2 regions of the Streptomyces sp. NPDC107498 genome follow, and region 1 is predicted to be linked to the other one. Evidence: predicted binding sites of a transcription regulator. Region 1 holds the regulator's gene; the other holds the start of a gene.
What was found. Region 1 encodes HspR, which represses chaperone genes until heat shock. Its sites were predicted from a motif close to TTGAGNNNNNNNNNCTCAA; they were not measured.

Region 1 (7,685 bases):
CCGGCGTACTTCAACGACTCCGAGCGCCAGGCCACCAAGGAGGCCGGTGAGATCGCGGGCCTCAACGTCCTGCGCATCGTCAACGAGCCGACCGCGGCCGCCCTGGCCTACGGCCTCGACAAGGACGACCAGACGATCCTCGTCTTCGACCTCGGTGGCGGCACCTTCGACGTGTCCCTCCTGGAGATCGGCGACGGCGTCGTCGAGGTGAAGGCCACCAACGGTGACAACCACCTCGGTGGTGACGACTGGGACCAGCGCGTCGTCGACTACCTGGTGACGCAGTTCCAGAACGGCCACGGCGTGGACCTGGCCAAGGACAAGATGGCCCTCCAGCGCCTCCGCGAGGCCGCCGAGAAGGCGAAGATCGAGCTCTCGTCCTCGACCGAGACCACGATCAACCTGCCCTACATCACGGCCTCCGCCGAGGGCCCGCTGCACCTGGACGAGAAGCTCACGCGCGCCCAGTTCCAGCAGCTCACCTCCGACCTGCTCGAGCGCTGCAAGGTGCCGTTCCACAACGTCATCAAGGACGCGGGCATCCAGCTCTCCGAGATCGACCACGTCGTCCTCGTCGGCGGCTCCACCCGCATGCCGGCCGTCGCCGAGCTCGTCAAGGAGCTGACCGGCGGCCAGGAGGCCAACAAGGGCGTCAACCCGGACGAGGTCGTCGCCATCGGCGCCGCGCTCCAGGCCGGTGTCCTCAAGGGCGAGGTCAAGGACGTCCTGCTCCTCGACGTGACCCCGCTGTCCCTCGGCATCGAGACCAAGGGCGGCATCATGACCAAGCTCATCGAGCGCAACACCACGATCCCGACCAAGCGGTCCGAGATCTTCACGACGGCCGAGGACAACCAGCCGTCCGTGCAGATCCAGGTCTACCAGGGCGAGCGCGAGATCGCGGCGTACAACAAGAAGCTCGGCATGTTCGAGCTGACCGGTCTGCCGCCGGCCCCGCGTGGCGTCCCGCAGATCGAGGTCGCCTTCGACATCGACGCCAACGGCATCATGCACGTGACCGCGAAGGACCTGGGCACGGGCAAGGAGCAGAAGATGACCGTCACCGGCGGCTCCTCGCTGCCGAAGGACGAGGTCGACCGGATGCGCCAGGAGGCCGAGCAGTACGCGGAGGAGGACCACCGCCGCCGCGAGGCCGCCGAGTCCCGCAACCAGGGCGAGCAGCTCGTCTACCAGACGGAGAAGTTCCTCAAGGACAACGAGGACAAGGTCCCCGGTGACGTCAAGGCCGAGGTCGAGGCCGCGCTCGTCGAGCTGAAGGAGAAGCTCAAGGGCGAGGACACCGCCGAGATCCGCACCGCCACCGAGAAGGTCGCGGCCGTCTCGCAGAAGCTCGGCCAGGCGCTGTACGCCGACGCCCAGGCCGCCCAGGCCGCCGGCGGCGACGCCGGTCAGGCCCAGGCGCAGGACGACGACGTCGTCGACGCCGAGATCGTCGACGAGGACAAGCCGAAGGGTGGCCAGGCGTGACCGAGGAGACCCCGGGCTTCGAGGAGAAGCCCGACGTCCCCTCCGGCGCCACCCCTGACGACGCCGCCGAGGCCGTCGAGTCCGCGGAGGACGCGACGGCCCCGGCCGGGGACGCAAGCAGCCAGAAGTCGGCACAGGCCGCGGGCCTCACCGCCCAGCTGGACCAGGTGCGCTCCGCGCTCGACGAGCGCACCGCGGACCTCCAGCGGCTCCAGGCCGAGTACCAGAACTACCGCCGCCGCGTGGAGCGGGACCGGGTCACGGTCAAGGAGATCGCCGTCGCGAGCCTCCTGTCCGAGCTCCTGCCCGTGCTCGACGACGTCGGCCGGGCCCGGGACCACGGCGAGCTCGTGGGCGGGTTCAAGTCGGTGGCCGAATCGCTGGAGACCGTCGTCGCCAAGATGGGTCTGCAGCAGTTCGGCAAGGAGGGCGAGCCCTTCGACCCGACGATCCACGAGGCCCTGATGCACTCGTACGCGCCGGACGTCACCGAGACGACCTGCGTGGCGATCCTGCAGCCCGGGTACCGGATCGGCGAGCGGACCATCCGGCCCGCCCGCGTGGCCGTCGCCGAGCCCCAGCCGGGCGCGCAGGCGAAGGCGGAGGAGTCGGAGGACGCCGGCAAGGCCGGCAAGCCCGACACGTCCGACACGTCCGATCAGGACAGCGAGTAACAGCCGTACCCGCACGCGGGAGGAGGGACGTCGATGAGTACGAAGGACTTCGTCGAGAAGGACTACTACAAGGTTCTCGGCGTCCCCAAGGACGCCACCGAGGCCGAGATCAAGAAGGCGTACCGGAAGCTCGCCCGCGAGAACCATCCGGACGCCAACAAGAACGACGCGAGCGCCGAGGCGCGCTTCAAGGAGATCTCCGAGGCGAACGACGTCCTCGGCGACCCCAAGAAGCGCAAGGAGTACGACGACGCCCGCGCCCTCTTCGGGAACGGCGGCTTCCGGGCCGGCGGCCCGGGCGCCGGCGGCTCGTTCAACTTCGACCTGGGCGACCTCTTCGGAGGCGCCCAGGGCGGGGCGGGCGGCTTCGGGGGCGGCGGGATCGGTGACGTCTTCGGCGGACTGTTCAACCGCGGCGGGGGCGCCGGCCGCACCCACCCGCGGCGCGGCCAGGACATCGAGTCCGAGGTGACCCTCAGCTTCACCGAGGCCATCGAGGGCGCGACCGTGCCGCTGCGGATGTCCAGTCAGCAGCCGTGCACGGCGTGCTCGGGCACCGGCGACAAGAACGGCACGCCCCGGGTGTGCCCGACCTGCGTCGGCACCGGGCAGGTCTCGCGCGGCAGCGGCGGCGGCTTCTCGCTCACCGACCCGTGCGTGGACTGCAAGGGCCGCGGCCTCATCGCCGAGAACCCCTGCGAGGTCTGCAAGGGCAGCGGGCGGGCCAAGTCCTCCCGCACCATGCAGGTCCGCATCCCGGCGGGCGTCAGCGACAACCAGAAGATCCGTCTCCGCGGCAAGGGGGCGCCGGGCGAGCGCGGCGGGCAGAACGGCGACCTGTACGTCGTCGTGCACGTCGACGAGCACCCGGTCTTCGGCCGCAAGGACGACAACCTCACCGTCACGGTGCCGGTCTCCTTCTCGGAGGCGGCGCTCGGCGGCGAGATCAAGGTGCCGACCCTCGGCGGCCCCGCGGTCACCCTCAAGCTGCCCGCGGGCACCCCGAACGGCCGGACCATGCGCGCCCGGGGCAAGGGCGCGGTCCGCAAGGACGGCACGCGCGGCGACCTCCTGGTGACGGTCGAGGTGGCGGTGCCCAAGGAGCTGGACGACAAGGCACGAGAGGCCCTGGAGACCTTCCGGGAGGCGACCGCCTCCGAGGACCCGCGGGCCGAGCTGTTCCAGGCCGCGAAGGGAGCGTGACCCGGTGGAAGGGCGCCGACGGCAGCCAGGTTTGGGCAACAGGGCGTTCGAACTGACCGACGAGTCGCCGGTGTACGTCATCTCGGTGGCGGCCCAGCTCTCCGGTCTGCACCCGCAGACCCTGCGGCAGTACGACCGCCTGGGCCTGGTCTCCCCGGACCGCACGGCCGGACGGGGCCGCCGCTACTCGGCCCGTGACATCGAGCTGCTCCGTCAGGTGCAGCAGCTGTCGCAGGACGAGGGCATCAACCTGGCCGGAATCAAGCGGATCATCGAACTGGAGAACCAGGTCGCGGCGCTCCAGGCCCGGGTGTCCGAGCTGTCGGCGGCGGTCGAGGGCGCGGCGGCGACGCTGCGCCAGCGCGAGGCCCAGGTGCACGCCTCGTACCGCCGGGACCTGGTGCCGTACACCGACGTGCAGCAGGCGAGCGCCCTCGTGGTGTGGCGCCCGAAGCGCGGCGAGTAGCCCTTCTCTCGTACGGGCGTGACGGCCGAGGCCCCCTCCACCACCGGTGGAGGGGGCCTCGGCCGTGTCCGGGACGGTTGTCAGTCGTCCCGTTCGAGGATGCCGGACTGGGCGATCAGATAGCCGAGCTGCGCCCGGCTGCCGCTGCCGAGGGCGGCGGCGAGCTTGGCGATGTGCGCCCGGCAGGTCCGCACGTTCATCCCGAGCCGGCGGGCGATGGCCTCGTCGACGTGCCCCTCGACGAGGAGCCGGGCGATGGACCGCTGGACACCGCCGATGCCGTCGGTCTTGATGTCGTACGGGATCTCCTCCCGTATCGGCACCGCCAGCTGCCAGAACTGGTCGAAGACGCCGCCGAGGTAGGCGACCAGGCCGGGGTGGCGCAGCTCCAGGGCGACCTGGCGGTCGCTGCGGGCCGGAATGAAGGCGACCTCGCGGTCGACGATGATCAGCCGGTCGATGATCTCTTCGAGGGTGCGGACCTGGACCTCGGGGCCGACGTGCTCCAGATAGGTCAGCGTGAGCTCGGTGTGGCGCGCGGTGTGCTGGTAGAGCGTGCGCATGCTGATGCCGCGTCCCAGGAGCGGGGAGACGCGGTCGAGGGCCTCGCTGAGGGCCTGGGCGGGCCGCCCGCCGCCCGGCTGGACGGTGAGGAGTTCCCGGCGGCAGTTGGCCACGACGCGGTCGAGGGTCGAGTTGATGCGGTCGATGCCCTCGAGGACGGTGATGGCGTGCGTGGTGGGGGAGTCGTGGGCGCTGATGGCCATGAACGGCTCGAACGCGTCGGACAGGGCGACGGTGCGCCGACGGCGGTCGAGTATCTCCCGTTCGATCGGCTGGAGCAGCTGGGCGAGCGCCGCGGAGGGGGGAACCGGGCGCAGCCACTGCGCGTCGTCGGGGTCGGGGTGGAGCAGCGAGAGGTCGAGGAGGCAGGGCGTCTCGACCGCCTCTGACCGGGGTATTCGCCCGGTGCGCAGAGCGGCCGCATACAGCTCGGAGCCCGCTTCGCACAGTTCGGCGTGCGAATGAGGGTGACCTGTTTCGTCCGCTTGTTTCCGCATATGTACACCCCCAGGCTCCTGCATCTCAGGAACATGATGCCTGGGTTTGGTGGTGCAGGCGCAGAGAGTAAGCCATCGTCTTACTCGCGGGGGTTGGAAAAGAGACGTTGCCTTCAAGTGAGGTTGCTCGGTGATGATGAAGAAGCTCATACGTGCGGCGGCCGGAGTCGCCTTCATCGCGGCCGCCACAGTGGGCGCGGGAGTGGCCCTTGACCCGGGCTGGCACTCCGGGACGGCGGAGGTGCAGGCCGCTCAGCTCGACCCGGGCTGGCACCTCTCCGCCCCCACGCTCCTCGATGACCCGGGCTGGAGCGTGGCCCCCGCACAGGACCCCGGTTGGAGCTAGTCGGGACATGAATGTTCCCGATGACCCCAGGTTCCGCCGGGAGATGGCTTCGGCCTATCGCTCCGGCTGGCACTTCGTCGATCTCGCCACGGCAATCCCCCACCGTGGCGACTCGCTGAAGGTCACCCTCTTCGGAGAGCCGATCGTCGTCGCCCGTGAGCAGGACGAAGACGTCCGCGCGTACCGCTGTCTGCGCCGTCCCCGCGGCGCTCCGCAGCCCATCCGCTGTGCCATCCGGTACGGCATGATCTTCGTCAACCTCGATCAGCGGGACCATCAGCTGTTCGAACCGGAGGCCATCACCGCCACCCCCCGCAGTGCCTGAGCGATTCCCCCGTCGTTGTAGATCGCTCCGGCACTTCCCCCACACAGCGGCGCCATCGCGGACCTGAAACGCGATGGCGCCGCTGTGCTTTCCCCTTTTCCCGTCCGCTTCCCGTCCGCTTCCCGTCCGTGGGGTCAGGCGCGGCCCATCGCCCGGGTGAGGGCGATCTCGATGACGACCCGGTCCGGGTTCGGGGTCGGCGTGCGGCCGTAGCGCTCGGCGTAGCGGGCGACGGCGTCCGCGACCGTCTCGGCCTCCGTGCGGACGTGCGCGACGCCCTCCAGGGTGGCCCAGCGCCCCTTGTCGACCTGGCAGACCGCGACCCGCGCGCCGTCCGCGCCCGCCGCCAGGACGTTGGCGACCTTCCGGCTGTTCTTGTTGGTGATCACGCGCGCGTACCCGCCCTCGGGGTCGTACGTGACGCCGACCGCGACGACGTGCGGCGTCCCGTCCGGGCGCGGGGTGGTCAGGGTGCACATGTGGTACTCGCGCCAGAAGCTCAGGTACGAGTCGGAGGGGTTCCTCGGGTCTGTGGCCATGCCCGGAAACTACCCGCGGAAGGACTCCGCCTCACACCTTGAGCGGAACCGACTCAACTTTGTGTACCCTGGAGAGGTCATAGGAGGAGAGGTCCCACGAGAACCCAGAAGGAGCACCGCGCGTGGACGCCGAACTGACCAACAGGAGCCGGGACGCGATCAACGCGGCGAGCAGCCGCGCCGTGTCGGACGGACACGCCGACCTGACCCCCGCCCATCTGCTGCTCGCGCTGCTGACGGGCCAGGACAACGAGAACATCACCGACCTGCTCGCCGCCGCCGGCGCCGACCAGGCGCTCGTGCGCGCCGGTGCGGAGCGGCTCCTCGCCGACCTGCCGAGCATCACGGGGTCCACGGTCGCGCCCCCGCAGCCCAACCGCGACTTCCTCGCCGTCCTCGCCGACGCGGACAGGTGCGCCAAGGAGCTCGGCGACGACTTCCTCTCGACCGAGCACCTGCTCATCGGGATCGCCGCCAGGGGCGGCCGGGCCGGTGAGATCCTCGACCGACAGGGCGCGGGCGCGTCGACGCTGCTCGACGCCTTCGAGAACAGCAGGGGAGGACGCCGGGTGACCACACCGGACCCGGAAGGGCAGTACAAGGCGCTGGAGAAGTTCGGCACGGACTTCACCGCCGCCGCGCGCGAGGGCAAGCTGGACCCGGTCATCGGCCGCGACCACGAGATCCGGCGCGTCGTCCAGGTGCTGTCCCGCCGCACCAAGAACAACCCGGTCCTCATCGGCGAGCCCGGCGTCGGCAAGACCGCCGTCGTCGAGGGCCTCGCCCAGCGGATCGTGAAGGGGGACGTCCCCGAGTCCCTGAAGAACAAGCGGCTCGTCTCGCTCGACCTCGGCGCGATGGTCGCCGGCGCGAAGTACCGCGGCGAGTTCGAGGAGCGCCTCAAGACCGTCCTGTCCGAGATCAAGGACAGCGACGGCCAGATCATCACCTTCATCGACGAGCTGCACACGGTCGTCGGCGCGGGCGCCGGCGGCGACTCCGCCATGGACGCCGGCAACATGCTCAAGCCGATGCTGGCCCGCGGCGAGCTCCGCATGGTCGGCGCGACCACCCTCGACGAGTACCGCGAGCGGATCGAGAAGGACCCCGCCCTGGAGCGCCGCTTCCAGCAGGTCCTGGTCGCCGAGCCGACCGTCGAGGACACCATCGCGATCCTGCGCGGACTCAAGGGCCGGTACGAGGCCCACCACAAGGTGCAGATCAACGACTCCGCCCTGGTGGCCGCCGCGACCCTCTCCGACCGGTACATCACCTCCCGCTTCCTCCCCGACAAGGCCATCGACCTCGTCGACGAGGCCGCCTCCCGGCTCCGCATGGAGATCGACTCCTCGCCCGTCGAGATCGACGAGCTCCAGCGCTCCGTGGACCGGCTCCGCATGGAGGAGCTGGCCCTGAAGAACGAGACGGACGCGGCCAGCAAGCAGCGCCTGGAGAAGCTGCGGCGCGACCTCGCCGACCGCGAGGAGGAGCTGCGCGGCCTCACCGCCCGCTGGGAGAAGGAGAAGCAGTCCCTCAACCGGGTCGGCGAGCTGAAGGAGCGCCTCGACGAGACCCGCGGCCGC
Region 2 (7,685 bases), on a different contig from region 1:
AGCAGTGCACCGGCAACTCCGCGGCCTTCGCCTCCACCAACCCGCTGTGGATCGCGCGGTACGCCGCCGAGGTCGGCGAACTCCCGGCCGGCTGGGCGTACCACACGATCTGGCAGTACACCTCGTCCGGCCCGACGGTCGGCGACCACAACCACTTCAACGGGGACCTCTCGCGGGTCCAGGCGCTCGCGAACGGCTGAGCCGGCCCTCTCCGCCCCACGGCGGCCCCCGGGTGTGCGGCACCCCGGGGAGCCGCCTTTTTCCGCTCCCCCCTTGCTCATTGGTATGGACCAATGCGAGGCTTCCCCCGCCGGTCGCCCCGGGTCCAACTCCCGTGCTTCCGGCGCGCGTTGCTCACCCCGTACTCCCCCACGCACGAGAGAGAGCCCCCGCATGCCGTCCTCCCGCCGCACCGTCACCGGCGTCGCAGCCCTGTCCACCGCCGCCGCCCTGGTCAGCCTCACCCCCGCCACCGCGAGCGCCCACGGGGCCGTCTTCAACCCCGTGAGCCGGATCGCGGCCTGCTACGCCGAGGGCCCCGAGACGCCCAGGTCGCAGGTGTGCAAGGACCTCGTCGCCGACTCCGGCACCCAGCCGCTCTACGACTGGAACGAGGTCAACATCGCCAACGCCGCCGGGCAGCACCAGGCCCTCATCCCGGACGGCAGGCTCTGCTCGGCCAACCGCGAGAAGTACCGGGCCCTGGACTGGGCGCGCACCGACTGGCCGGCGACGGCGGTCGCCGCCGGTCCCTTCGACTTCAAGTTCCGGGTGACGGCCCCGCACGCGGGCAGGATGACCGTCTACATCACCAAGGCCGGCTTCGACCCGACCCGGCCCCTGAAGTGGTCGGACCTGGACCCGACCCCCGTCGCCGTCCACGACACGACCCGCACCGCGACCGACGGCTACTACGCCTTCACGGGCACCTTCCCGGCCCGCACCGGCCGCCACGTCGTCTACAAGATCTGGCAGCGCAACGACAGCCCCGAGGCCTTCTACAGCTGCTCGGACGTCACCTTCGGCGGCACGGGCACGGGCGCGAACACGGCGACGGGGACGGGAACGGCGACGGGGGCCGGGGCGCAGGCCCCGACCGAGGCGAAGATCGCGGCCGGCGCCGAGCTGTCCACCGTCAGCCACGCGGGCCACGGCGGCGACGAGCAGCCCCCGGCCCTCTCCGCCGACACCGCCGAGGCCCCCTCCTCGCCGCTGCCGACGGCCCTCGCGGGCGCGGGCGCCCTCGCCGTCTTCGCGGCGGGCAGCCTGCTCCTGGGCCGCCGCCGCGGCACGTCCGCCTCCTGACCCCCGCGCCCCGGTGCCTCCGGCTCCTAGGAGCCGGAGGCACCGGGCGGGAAGAGGGCGGCGAGCCGGGGCATCGCCGTCCCCTCCGGCCGGGGCTCCCGGTCCTCCTCGTCCCACTCCCCCGCCGCCTCCGCGGCGTCCTCCGCCTCCTCGACGGCGTCGAGGAACTCCTCGCCGTCGTCGTCCTCCTGGCCCGTCGACTCGTCGTACGCGTCCTGGGCGACGTAGTCGAGCTCCTCCCACTCGGGCCACTCGTCGTCGTCCCACTCGTCGTGGTGCCGGCCCACGAGGGCGCGCACCCCGGGCACGTCGGCCAGCGCGTCCGGGTCGGCGAGGACCGACTCGTACACCTTCCGGCCCTGGCCCACCAGCCACAGCGTGAAGCAGTGGAAGCCGTCGTCCGTGCAGGCGCCGCCCTCGATCCGGTTCGCCGCCGTCCACATCGCGCGCGTGTCGGCCCTCTCGCACGCCCGCTCCAGACGCACCTGGAAGTCCACGCTCTCGGCCACCGGACGCCGTACCAGCTCCGCCCGCAGCCACTCCAGGCGTTCGTCCCGGTCGCCGGACCGGCGGATCGACTCGTCGATGAGAGCCCAGAAGGCGTCGTCGTTCATGCGTACGAGCATGCCAGCCCCGACTGACATCCGGGTAACGAGATCCGGGCGCGGGGCCCGGGCGCGCCGGAGCGGGGTGCCCCGGAGGGACACCCCGCCCACCGGGGGGAGTTACGCGGCCACCTCCACCGGCACCGCCGCCGGCGCGAGGGCGATCTCCAGGACCTGGCGGACGTCCGTCACCGGGTGGACCTCCAGCTTCTCCAGGATCTCGGCCGGGACGTCGTCCAGGTCGGCCTCGTTCCGCTTGGGGATCACGACGGTCGTGATGCCCGCCCGGTGCGCGGCGAGGAGCTTCTGCTTCACGCCGCCGATCGGCAGCACCCGGCCGGTGAGGGAGACCTCGCCGGTCATGGCCACGTCCGTGCGGACCAGCCGGCCGGAGAGCAGCGAGGCGAGGGCGGTCGTCATCGTGACGCCCGCGCTCGGCCCGTCCTTCGGGACCGCGCCCGCCGGGAAGTGGATGTGCACGCCCCGGTCCTTCAGGCCGGTGACGGGCAGCTCCAGTTCCGCGCCGTGCGAGCGGAGGAAGGAGAGCGCGATCTGCGCCGACTCCTTCATCACGTCGCCCAGCTGACCGGTGAGGGTCAGGCCGGCGGCGCCCGTCTCCGGGTCGGCGAGGGACGCCTCCACAAAGAGGACGTCACCGCCCGCTCCGGTCACGGCGAGCCCGGTGGCGACGCCCGGCACGGCCGTCCGCCGCTCCGCCGGGTCCTGGGCCGACTCCGGCACGTGGTGCGGGCGTCCGATGAGCTCCCGCAGGCCGTCGGGACCGATCGCGAACGGCAGCTCGCGGTCGCCCAGTTCGTGCTGGGCCGCGACCTTGCGGAGCAGCCGGGCGATCGAACGCTCCAGGGTGCGGACGCCGGCCTCGCGGGTGTACTCGCCGGCCAGCTTCCGCAGCGCGGCCTCCTCCAGGACGACCTCGCCCGGCTCCAGACCGGCCCGCTCCAGCTGGCGCGGGAGCAGGTGGTCACGGGCGATGACGACCTTCTCGTCCTCCGTGTAGCCGTCGAGGCGCACCAGTTCCATGCGGTCGAGGAGCGCCTCGGGGATGGCTTCGAGGACGTTGGCGGTGGCCAGGAAGACGACGTCGGAGAGGTCGAGTTCGACCTCCAGGTAGTGGTCGCGGAAGGTGTGGTTCTGCGCGGGGTCGAGGACTTCGAGGAGCGCCGCCGCGGGGTCGCCGCGGAAGTCGGAGCCGACCTTGTCGATCTCGTCGAGCAGGACCACCGGGTTCATCGACCCGGCCTCCTTGACGGCGCGGACGATCCGGCCGGGCAGGGCGCCGACGTACGTGCGCCGGTGGCCGCGGATCTCCGCCTCGTCGCGCACGCCGCCGAGGGCGACCCGGACGAACTTGCGGCCCATGGCGTGGGCCACCGATTCCGCGATCGACGTCTTGCCGACGCCGGGCGGGCCGACGAGGGCGAGGACGGCTCCGCCGCGACGCCCGCCGACCACGCCGAGGCCGCGGTCGGAGCGCCGCTTGCGCACCGCGAGGTACTCGGTGATCCGTTCCTTCACGTCGTCGAGGCCGGCGTGCTCGGCGTCCAGGACCCCGCGGGCGCCCCGGATGTCGTACGCGTCCTCGGTCCGCTCGTTCCACGGCAGTTCGAGGACGGTGTCGAGCCAGGTGCGGATCCAGGAGCCCTCGGGGGACTGGTCGCTGGACCGCTCCAGCTTCTCGACCTCCTTGAGGGCGGCCTCGCGCACCTTCTCGGGCAGGTCGGCGGCCTCCACGCGGGCGCGGTAGTCGTCGGACTCGTCGCCCTCGGACTCGCCGTTGAGGTCGCGGAGCTCCTTGCGGACGGCTTCGAGCTGGCGGCGGAGCAGGAACTCGCGCTGCTGCTTGTCGACGCCCTCCTGGACGTCCTTGGCGATGGTCTCGGCGACGTCCTGTTCGGCGAGGTGCTCGCGGAGCTGGGCGGTGGCGAGCTTGAGGCGGGCGACCGGGTCGGCGGTCTCCAGGAGTTCGACCTTCTGCTCGACGCTGAGGAAGGGCGAGTAGCCGGAGTTGTCGGCGAGGGCGCCGACGCCGTCGATCTGCTGGACGCGGTCGACGACCTGCCAGGCGCCGCGCTTCTTGAGCCAGCTGGTGGCCAGCGCCTTGTACTCCTTGACCAGTTCGGTCACGGCGCCGGGCAGCGGGTCGGGCAGGGTCTCCTCGACGGTGCTGCCCTCGACCCAGAGGGCGGCGCCGGGACCGGTCGTCCCGGCGCCGATGCGGACGCGGCCGACGCCGCGGATCAGCGCGCCGGGGTCGCCGTCGGACAGGCGGCCGACCTGCTCGACGACGCCCAGGACGCCGGTGCCCGCGTAGGTCCCGTCGACGCGCGGCACGAGCAGGACGCGGGGCTTGCCCGTGCCGGTGCGGGCCGCGGCCCGGGCGGCCTCGACGGCGGCCCGTACGTCGGTGTCGGACAGGTCCAGCGGCACCACCATTCCGGGCAGCACGACCTCGTCGTCGAGCGGCAGCACAGGCAGAGTGAGCGGCACGGACGCCATGGACTCAGAAGCCATGATCTCCCCTTCGGCAGTCAAGTTGAGCTATGTGCACTCAATGCTTGTGAGCCCGGGGATGTTCCCGGACGCCCGTTCGCTCTGAGCGATCACTCCCCCACGCGCCCATGGAGAGGGGATGTAATGCCTGCATGGATATGTCAGCCATTACTTCCGCCTGGGTGGCGGGCTGGACCGTCTCCCGGGGCACCCCGCCCGCCGTCGCCGAGCCCTGGGGCCACCGGATCGACGTCGGGCTGCCCCGGCACGTCGTGCGGCACGTCCTGCCCGCTCCCGACGCGGCCACCGTCGGCGCGCTCTGCGCCCGGCTGACCACGCCGTACAGCTGGCTCAAGGTGATGGCGGACCCCGAGGAGGCGGCGTCCTGGATCACCGACGGATGGACGGTCCCCGACGACCCCGGCTTCATGATGGTCAAGCGGCTGGACCCCGGCGTCCGCCCCGCCCCGCCCGAGGGTTACGCGCGCACCACCGAGGTCGACGACGGCGTCATCCGGGTCCGCGTCCTCGCCCCCGACGGCACCCTCGCCGCGCGCGGCCAGATCGCCCCGACCGGCTCCACCGCCGTCGCCGACCAGATCGAGACCGACCCCGCGCACCGGCGCCGGGGCCTGGGCGCGAACGTCGTGCGCACCCTGGAGGCCGCCGCCGCCCAGGCCGGCGCCGAGACCGGCGTGCTCGCCGCGACCACGGACGGCCTCGCGCTCTACGACGCCCTGGACTGGCGCTACCGGGGGCCGCTCACCGGAATCGTCCGGACGGAACCCTGACGGTCCCGATGCCCCCGACGCCCCTGGCTCCCCGGTGTTCCCGGCGCCCCCGGCACTCCCCGGCGCCCCTGACGGCCCCCGATGCCCCGACGGCCTCCGGCCCGCCTTGCCGCGTCCGGCTGCGTGCGGGGCCCCGGAGCGGGCATGCTCGTCCCATGGTGCGAGGCGTACGGGACGTGGGGACGTGGTGCGGGGCCCTGCTGCTGGCGGGGGCCCTGGTCGGCGGTGCGAGCGGCTGCGGCCCCGGGACGCCGCCCGAGCCCGGCGGGTCGTCGAGCGCGAGCGCGCCGGCCGTGCCGGGCCCCGCGACGGACCCCGGCACACCGGCGGCGGACCCCCAGCCGGGCGAGGTCCTCGTCGAGGTGGTCGTCAACGGCGGCTTCGCGGGCGTCCGCAACAAGCTCGTCGTCCACTACGACGGCGGCTGGACCAGCAGCTCCGGCACCAAGCCGCCCCGGACCGGCAGACAGACCCCCGCCGAGGCCGCGGAGCTCCGGGCGGCCCTGGAGGACCCCGCGTTCGCCCTGGTCCCCGAGCGCCCGACGGGCAACCCGATCCGGGACGGCTTCCAGTACTACGTGACGTACCGTCACCACCTGGTCGTCGCGGACGACGGCGAGCGGCCGCCCGCCCTCCAGCGCGTCTTCGCCGCCCTCCCCGGGGGCGGCCCGCCGACGAACCCCTGAGCGGGGCCGGGCCGGTGACCGGCCGCGGACCCGCCATGCGTTCGTCCCGGCCGCCGGCGCCCCGCGAGGACGGCCGGGACGAACCGGACGCACACGAGACCACGGAGTGATCATGAACAGCCCCGTCATCCTCGACCGACGCGAAGGACCGTACGGAGAAGTGGTGCTCCGGCGCCGCGCCGAGCACTACGAGATCATCGCCAACGGCACCTTCCTGATGGACACCTCCGACGGGCGCTCCGAGCGGCTCCTGGTCGACGCGGCCCTCGCCGCCCTCCCCGAGGAGTCCCGCACCGGCGCCTCCGTCCTCGTCGGCGGCCTCGGCGTCGGCTTCTCCCTGGCCCACGCCGCCGCCGACCCCCGCTGGAGCCGGATCGCGGTCGCCGAGCGCGAGGAGGCGATCATCGACTGGCACCGGCAGGGGCCGCTCGCGGCGATCTCGGGCGCCGCGCTCGCCGACCCGCGGACCGTGATCCTGCACACGGACCTCGTGGACCACCTCCGCGCCACCACCGACACCTACGACGTCCTCTGTCTCGACATCGACAACGGCCCCGACTGGACGGTCACCGAGGACAACGAATCCCTGTACTCGGCCGAGGGGTTGGCGACCTGCGCGGCCCGGCTGAACCCCGGCGGGGTCCTCGCCGTGTGGTCCGCGCGACCGTCCGGCGATTTCGAAGAGTCGTTGCGGAATGCCGGATTCAGCGGGGTACGGACGGAAGAGATCCCCGTTGCCCGGGGCGTCCCCGACGCGGTCCACCTCGCCGTCCGTCCCGGATAGCCCCCGGACGGCTCCTGGATAGCCGGGACGCCGCCGGTACCTCTAGGCTGCTGCACCGACATCGGCGACGCGAGGCGGGGCAATGGAGCAGACACACACCACTCACCACGGTGCGGCGGCCACTCCGGGGGCCCAGCGGCGCGTCCTGGTGGTCGAGGACGACGCCACGATCGTGGAGGCGATCTCCGCGCGGCTGCGCGCCGAGGGCTTCCTCGTGCAGACCGCGACCGACGGTCCCGCCGCCGTCGACGCGGCCGAGGCCTGGCAGCCCGACCTGATGGTCCTGGACGTGATGCTGCCCGGTTTCGACGGCCTGGAGGTGTGCCGCAGGGTCCAGGCCCAGCGCCCCGTCCCGGTCCTCATGCTGACCGCCCGCGACGACGAGACCGACATGCTGGTCGGCCTCGGCGTCGGCGCGGACGACTACATGACCAAGCCGTTCTCGATGCGCGAGCTGGCCGCCCGGGTGCACGTGCTGCTGCGCCGCGTGGAGCGGGCCGCGCTCGCGGCGGTCACCCCGCGCAGCGGGATCCTGCGCCTGGGCGAGCTGGAGATCGACCACGCGCAGCGCCGGGTGCGGGTCCGCGCGGAGGACGTGCACCTGACCCCGACCGAGTTCGACCTGCTGGTCTGCCTGGCGAGCACCCCCCGGGCGGTCCTCTCCCGCGAGCAGCTGCTCGCGGAGGTGTGGGACTGGGCGGACGCCTCGGGCACCCGGACCGTGGACAGCCACATCAAGGCGCTGCGCCGGAAGATCGGGGCCGAGCGGATCCGTACGGTCCACGGCGTCGGTTACGCGCTGGAGACCCCGGCGCCGTGAGCCGGCCGGGGCCCGGGAGGCCGCACACGGGACGGGGAGCGCGCCGGCCCCGCCGGATCGTGATCTCGATCAAGACCAAACTGGGCGCCCTGGTCGTCGGGGCGGTCCTGCTGACCTCCTGCCTGGCCCTGGTGGCGATCCGCACCTCCACCGAGTTCCGGTACATCACGATCTTCGCGATGA

Region 2: the regulator HspR is predicted to act here: its motif matches at 4,465-4,483, upstream of lon (endopeptidase La).

Annotation. Positions count from the first base shown of each region.
Region 1 is NZ_JBVJPE010000006.1:223,826-231,510, reverse strand. Features, by position in the region: gene dnaK (molecular chaperone DnaK) at 1-1,488, shown strand, start outside; gene grpE (nucleotide exchange factor GrpE) at 1,485-2,162, shown strand; gene dnaJ (molecular chaperone DnaJ) at 2,196-3,365, shown strand; gene ACZ66Z_RS13625 (heat shock protein transcriptional repressor HspR) at 3,370-3,831, shown strand; gene ACZ66Z_RS13620 (helix-turn-helix transcriptional regulator) at 3,912-4,892, opposite strand; gene ACZ66Z_RS13615 (hypothetical protein) at 5,026-5,238, shown strand; gene ACZ66Z_RS13610 ((2Fe-2S)-binding protein) at 5,246-5,563, shown strand; gene ACZ66Z_RS13605 (pyridoxamine 5'-phosphate oxidase family protein) at 5,698-6,102, opposite strand; gene clpB (ATP-dependent chaperone ClpB) at 6,225-7,685, shown strand, end outside.
Region 2 is NZ_JBVJPE010000003.1:180,242-187,926, forward strand. Features, by position in the region: gene ACZ66Z_RS06500 (lysozyme) at 1-200, shown strand, start outside; gene ACZ66Z_RS06505 (lytic polysaccharide monooxygenase auxiliary activity family 9 protein) at 394-1,305, shown strand; gene ACZ66Z_RS06510 (DUF4240 domain-containing protein) at 1,332-1,919, opposite strand; gene lon (endopeptidase La) at 2,031-4,442, opposite strand; gene ACZ66Z_RS06520 (GNAT family N-acetyltransferase) at 4,574-5,212, shown strand; gene ACZ66Z_RS06525 (hypothetical protein) at 5,368-5,898, shown strand; gene ACZ66Z_RS06530 (spermidine synthase family protein) at 6,011-6,682, shown strand; gene ACZ66Z_RS06535 (response regulator transcription factor) at 6,765-7,502, shown strand; gene ACZ66Z_RS06540 (HAMP domain-containing sensor histidine kinase) at 7,499-7,685, shown strand, end outside.